One region of the Anaerotruncus sp. AF02-27 genome, then DNA from elsewhere that is predicted to be linked to it. Evidence: predicted binding sites of a transcription regulator. Region 1 holds the regulator's gene; the other holds the start of a gene.
The links. The regulator HrcA, encoded in region 1, represses chaperone genes, less so after heat shock. The targets are predictions, from matches to a motif close to TGTTAGCACTCNNNNNNNNNGAGTGCTAACA.

Region 1 (3,418 bases):
GTAGGCGAGCGCCGCGGCGGTCGGTTCGTTGATGATGCGCTTTACATCAAGTCCCGCGATGCGGCCCGCGTCCTTGGTTGCCTGGCGCTGCGCGTCGGAGAAATACGCCGGGACCGTGATGACCGCTTCGGTGACCTTCTCGCCGAGGTAAGCTTCCGCGTCGTCACGCAGTTTCTGCAGGACCATCGCGGAAATTTCCTGCGGAGTGTAGTTTTTGCCGTCGATCGACACCTTAAAATCGGTGCCCATGTGGCGCTTAATCGAAGAAATCGTGCGGTCCGGGTTGGTGATCGCCTGGCGTTTTGCAACCTGGCCGACCATACGCTCGCCGGTTTTCGAGAATGCAACGACCGAAGGGGTCGTGCGATTGCCTTCCGCGCTCGCGATGACGACCGGCTCGCCGCCTTCCATAACCGCTACACAGCTATTTGTAGTACCAAGGTCAATACCGATGATTTTTCCCATAATGAATGCCCTCCATATATATTGGAATAAATTTTAACGTGGTGAATGCCTGCTTTCTTTTCCTTGAAAAAGCAGCAAAAAAACCGCCTGAAGCAGGGCCCGCGGGAAAGGCCGGCCCCCATGTCTCCAGCCTTTAAAAAGGTCGACGAAACTTTAAGATCTTCGCGGCGCGGCAGGACCGAAAGCCCCGAGGGGCTTCAAAGGAGACTTTTCAAAAGCGCCCCCTGGTCAGTTTGCGACCTTGACCATCGCGTGCCGGATGATCCGGTCGCCGATTTTATATCCCTTCTGAAACACATCGGTGATGATGTTCGTCTCAAGCGATTCATCGTCAATGTGCATCACAGCGTTGTGCAGATCCGGATTGAACTGCTCGCCCGCAGCGCCGAACGCTTCGACTCCGAGCTTTTCGAGCACATCCTTAAAGTTCTGCAGGATCATCTCCACGCCCTTTTTAAACTCCGCGTCCGCGCATTCCACCGCGAGCGCACGTTCAAACGTATCGATGATCGGAACGAACTGCGCCACCGCATTTGCGGTTGCCTGCGGGTAAATCGCTTCCTTCTCCTTCTGGCTGCGCTTACGGAAGTTGTCATACTCGGCCATTGTGCGCAGCAGCTTGTCACCCAGCTGCGAAACCTGCTCTTCCAGCAGTTCCGCCTCGGTCTTTTCAGGCTCTTTGCGCTCCGCTTCCGGCTGTTTTTCTTCCCCGGTTTCCTCGGACGCTTCCGGAGTCTTTTCTTCCGGCTGCGTCTGTTCCTGGACCTCGTCCGCCTCGCCTATGGGCTGCTCATGCTTATGCTTCTGAGACAATCTGTTCCCTACCTTCTATGTGTTTTTATTACGCATCCTGTTCAAAAGTCTCCGCCAATAATTTCCCTAATGTCTGCGAAAAATATTCAAGATGCGGGATAATCTTTGCGTAATCCATCCGGACCGGGCCGATTACGCCAATCGCGCCCGCGTTCTGCTTTCCGATGGAGTAACGGGTGACCACCACAGACGTGTCGGCCAGCTCGCTTCGGCTGTTTTCCTTGCCGATGGTGATGAAAACGGCGTCGTCCTTCGAGCCGATAACGCCAAGCAGATGGTCGCGGTTCTGCATGGTGAGCAGCAAATCGTGCGCCACATCGGAAAACTCCTTATATCCCAGCAGGTTGGTCCCGCCGGAAGTATAGAACTGGCCTTCATCGATCTCTTTGCAGAGCTCGTAAACGGTGGCCAGAATCGGGGTAAACAGCCGGGAATATTCGCCCAGCGTGACCGCAACCGAATTGATGTACCACTGGGAGATGTCGTTGACCGATTTGTCGACCAGACGGCCGTTGATAAACTTATTGATAAATTCGAGCAGCTCCGCGGTGATGCCGAAATCCACCCGGCAGACCTTGTCGCGGATGACGCCGTTCGAGGCGATGACCAGGATGACCACCGTGCGCACGCCCGCCGGAACAATTTCGATATGCTTGACGCGCACTGTTTTCGGTGTGATCGTGGTGGAAACGGTCGCGCAGTTGGTGTAATCCGCGAGCGCCTGCGCGGCATCCTCCAAAAGCCGGTCCGGGTCGGGGTTATGCACATTGAAAAGCGCGTCAATCTCGCCGCGCTCCTCATCAGACAGCGGTTTGCAGTGCATCAGCTGATCGACATAAATCCGATAACCCAGGTGGGAGGGGACGCGTCCGGCGGAAGTGTGCGGCTGCTCAAGGAATCCCATATCAAAAAGCGCCGCCATGTCGTTGCGGATGGTCGCGGGCGAGACGTTGATATCAAGTTTCTGCGCCAGCATCTTGGAGCTGACAGGCTCGCCGGTATCGATGTAAGTCTCGACGATCGCGGTCAGGATTTTCAGTTTTCTCAAGTCGAGCTTCATCGCATACACCTCACATTCCACAACTGAGCAAAGTCCGCTTAGCACTCATAATCTCCGAGTGCCAACAACTATAATGTACCACATTTTTTCAGGATGTCAAGAAAGGGAGATCGGAATTCATGAATTGTTTACAGAATTTTTAGCACTCATATATTTCGAGTGCTAATTTTATCTATTTTGCGCAAATTCAATTTTGTTAATTGTGTATATTGACATTTTAATCCCGATGGTGTTTAATGATATCAAGAAATTGATAAATATTTAACAGCTTTGACGCAAAAGGAGGCTATCAAAATGACCACAAAAGAAGTAATGCTCCAATCCGCGGAGGACCTGCGCCAGTTCATGTTCCTGGCGATGCAGTCCGCACAGGATATTGGCGTGCACACTGTTGACGGCAGCATCGCAGATGCAAAATCCGTGCTCGGTCTCATGGCGCTCGATTACAGCAAGCCGGTCAAAGTCGTCACAGACGACCGCACCTTCCTGCAGGAACTGCGCAAATGGGCCGTGGCGTAACCCGCCCAGCAGATCCGGACCTTCGCCCCGCCATTGGCGGGGCTTTCCTGTTGTCATATAATTTTCCGTTTTTCTTACAATCCCCGTACAATCTTTTCACACGCTCCCGAAGCGAATTGCCGGGGCCGTTTTTCTTTGTTCAAAATCGACAAATTTCGACAAAATTTTCCTTCTGTTCCCAATTTCAGAAGCAATTGGGAATATGGGAAATCGACAGCAGCGCGGCGCTTTTCTATACTGATCTGGACAATATCACAAGGGGGATTTTATTATGGTCCGGCTCAGACAGCATCCTTTCTTCCGCGGCCTGCTCATGCTTGCCGCCATTTCCTGTATTTTCACAGGCGCTTTCAGCCTTGCCGTTGCCGCCGCGGCAAGCTACCATCCTGGCGGCCTCTCAGCCGGGCAGATTTTGCAGCCCGGCGATACGGTTGAAATCGGCGCGGGCGGTTCCATCTCCTACTATTACCGCGACGATATCATCGGCGACCCGATAGCAGACCGCACGCTTTATACCCTTGCGCAGGTTGAGCAGCTCGGTTCCTGCGACCGGGTGGAAGA
Region 2 (3,418 bases), on a different contig from region 1:
CGCGGTTACCCTGGCTACATGTACACCGACCTCGCGTCGATCTACGAGCGCGCCGGACGCCAGCGCGGCAGGAACGGCTCAATCACCATGATCCCGATTCTGACGATGCCGGAGGACGACAAAACCCACCCAATCCCAGACCTCACCGGTTACATCACCGAAGGTCAGATCATCCTCTCCCGTGACCTGTACCGCAAGGGCGTCACCCCGCCGATCGACGTGCTGCCTTCCCTCTCGAGGCTTAAGGACAAGGGCATCGGCGAAGGCAAAACCCGCGCCGACCATTCGAACGTCTTAAATCAGCTGTTTGCGGCGTACGCGCGCGGCAAGGACGCGAAGGAACTCATGGTCATCCTTGGCGAAGCGGCTCTGACCGACATCGACCTGCTCTATGCGAAGTTTGCCGACGCGTTTGAGCGCCACTTCGTCTCGCAGGGCTACACCGCCAACCGCGACATTGAAGAGACCCTGCGGATCGGCTGGCAGCTGCTTTCGATCCTGCCGAGAAGTGAGCTCAAACGTATCAAGGACGAATTCCTCGACGAGCATTACGGCAAATACGGCGATATCCTTGCAGAGGAAGAAGCCTGATGACGCCGCGATTCAATTTATGGGAAAGGGGTGATTGACCCTTGGCATCTACCCATGTAAATCCAACGCGTATGGAGCTGACCCGCCTCAAAAAGAAGCTGTCTACCGCTCGCCGCGGCCACAAGCTGCTCAAGGATAAGCGCGACGAATTGATGCGGCAGTTTTTGGATCTCGTCCGGGAAAATAAAGCGCTGCGCGAAAAGGTTGAGGCAGGTATTGCCGCCGCAAATAAAAACTTCGTGCTTGCGCGCGCGGGGATGGACGACGAGGTGCTCAACGTTGCCCTGATGGCTCCGATGCAGGAGGTCTTTTTGGAGGCTTCCCAAAAGAACGTCATGAGCGTTGAGATCCCCGTGTTCGAATATAAGACCCGCTCCTCCGACGCGAACAACATCTATTCCTACGGTTTTGCGTTCACCTCCTCCGATCTGGACGACGCGGTCAAATCCCTGGCCGATGTCCTGCCCGACATGCTGCGGCTAGCCGAATGCGAAAAATCCTGTCAGCTGATGGCGGCTGAGATCGAAAAGACCCGCCGCCGCGTCAACGCGCTCGAGCATGTTATGATCCCGGAGACACAGGAGAACATCAAGTACATCACGATGAAGCTGGATGAGAACGAGCGTTCCACTCAGATCCGCCTGATGAAGGTCAAGGACATGATGCTACAGGAAGCGCACCACTACAAGGAGCGCGAACAAGGCTGGTCCGAATAGAATCCATACCACTGTTGGGGCCGCCCGTCGGGCGGCCCTTTTTTTGCGCATTCTCGGTTTGTTCACAATTTATACTTGATTTTTTGGCAGGAATCGGGTATATTTAAGTTAGCACTCGATATATTTGAGTGCTAACTTCTTGTTTGTCATTATTTCAGATTGAAAGGGATGCTTGTTCATCATGAGAACCAAACAGTTCAAGGCCGAATCGAAGCGTTTGCTCGACCTGATGATCAACTCGATTTACACCCACAAGGAGATTTTCCTGCGGGAGCTGATCTCCAACGCCAGCGACGCGATCGACAAGCTCTATTACCATTCGCTTTCGGACGGTGCGACCGGTCTTTCCCGCGGAGATTTCGCAATCAGCCTTGCGGTCGACAAGGACGCACGCACGCTGACCATCACCGACAACGGCTGCGGCATGACCAAAGACGAGCTCGAGCAGAACCTCGGCACCATCGCCAAGAGCGGTTCGCTCGCCTTTAAGCAGGAGAATGAACAGAAGGAGGATGTCGACATCATCGGACAGTTCGGCGTCGGTTTCTATTCCGCTTTCATGGTTTCGGACGATGTGACGGTCGAAAGCCGCGCCTTCGGTTCGGAGGAAGCCTGGAAATGGGAAAGCCACGGGGTCGAGGGCTACACGATTGAGGAATGCGCAAAACCGGACCATGGCACCGTGATCACCCTGCACATCAAACCAAACTCCGAAGAGGAAAACTACGACGAGTTTCTCGACAGCCACCGGATCTCCGCTCTGGTGAAAAAATATTCCGACTACATCCGCTACCCCATCAAAATGGATATGGAAGCTTCCCGTCTCAAGGAGGGCTGCCCTGAGGAAAAGCCGGAATATGAGACCTATACGGTCAATGAAACGCTCAACAGCATGGTTCCCATCTGGAAAAAGCAAAAATCCGAGGTCACCGACGAGGATTACAACAATTTCTACAAAGAGAAATTCTTCGACTACCAGGACCCGCTGCGCGTCATCCACTCGAGCACCGAAGGCTCCGCCACCTACAACGCCCTGCTGTTTATTCCGGCGCGCGCGCCGTTTAATTACTACAGCCGCGATTATGAAAAGGGGCTGCAGCTCTACGCTTCCGGCGTCCTGATCATGGACAAATGCGCCGACTTGCTTCCCGACTGCTTTAGCTTTGTCAAAGGCCTGGTCGATTCGCAGGACCTTTCGCTCAACATCTCCCGTGAGATGCTTCAGCACGACCGGCAGCTTAAACTCATCGCCGGGCGGCTCGAAAAGAAGATCCACTCCGAACTGCTCGCAATGCTTGAAAACGACCGTGACAAATACGAAGCGTTTTATAAAAACTTTGGCTTGCAGCTCAAATATGGCGTCTACAGCGATTACGGCGCAAAGAAGGAGCTTCTGCAGGATTTGTTGATGTTCTACTCCTCACAGGAGAAGAAGCCTGTCACCCTGCATGAATACGTCAGCCGGATGCCGGAGGATCAGAAATACATCTATTACGCCTGCGGTGAAACAATCGAAAAGATCGATCTTCTTCCGCAGACCGAACGCATCCGCGACGCTGGACGCGAAATCCTCTATCTGACCGACGACATTGATGAGTTCGCGCTCAAGATGCTCTTCAAATTTGAGGACAAGGAGTTTCGTTCGGTTTCGGACAGCGACCTCGGCCTTGAAAACGAGGAGGAAAAGGAGGAGCTCAAGAAGCTTGGCGAAGAGAACAAGGGACTCCTTGACACGCTCTCTTCCGCGCTCTCCGGCAAGGTTGCGTCGGTGCGCCTGTCTGGAAAGCTCAAGAGCCACCCTGTCTGCATTTCAAGTGAAGGCGCGCTTTCGCTCGAGATGGAAAAGGTGCTCAATTCAATGCCAAACAGCACCCCGGACAATGCTCCTGTCAAGGCGCAGCGGATTTTGGAGGTAAACGCCGCGCACCCGGTCTTTGCGGCACTACAGGCGCTTTCCAAAGACGGCAATGAAGAGAAACTCAAGCAGTATGCGGGGCTTCTTTATAATCAGGCGATGCTGATCGAAGGGATGCCGATCGAGGACCCGGTCGCTTTTTCGAACGCCATCTGCGACCTGATGTCTCATTAAGACTAAAAATTTTCCATCAATT

Region 2: a site for HrcA is predicted at 1,414-1,444, ahead of htpG (molecular chaperone HtpG). Genes of this name have one in related genera too.

What each region holds. Positions count from the first base shown of each region.
Region 1 is NZ_QSBX01000009.1:130,973-134,390, forward strand. Features, by position in the region: gene dnaK (molecular chaperone DnaK) at 1-465, opposite strand, end outside; gene grpE (nucleotide exchange factor GrpE) at 694-1,278, opposite strand; gene hrcA (heat-inducible transcriptional repressor HrcA) at 1,307-2,383, opposite strand; gene DWV16_RS09415 (HPr family phosphocarrier protein) at 2,633-2,857, shown strand; gene DWV16_RS09420 (hypothetical protein) at 3,129-3,418, shown strand, end outside.
Region 2 is NZ_QSBX01000033.1:23,572-26,989, forward strand. Features, by position in the region: gene DWV16_RS16640 (V-type ATP synthase subunit B) at 1-591, shown strand, start outside; gene DWV16_RS16645 (V-type ATP synthase subunit D) at 633-1,307, shown strand; gene htpG (molecular chaperone HtpG) at 1,489-3,396, shown strand.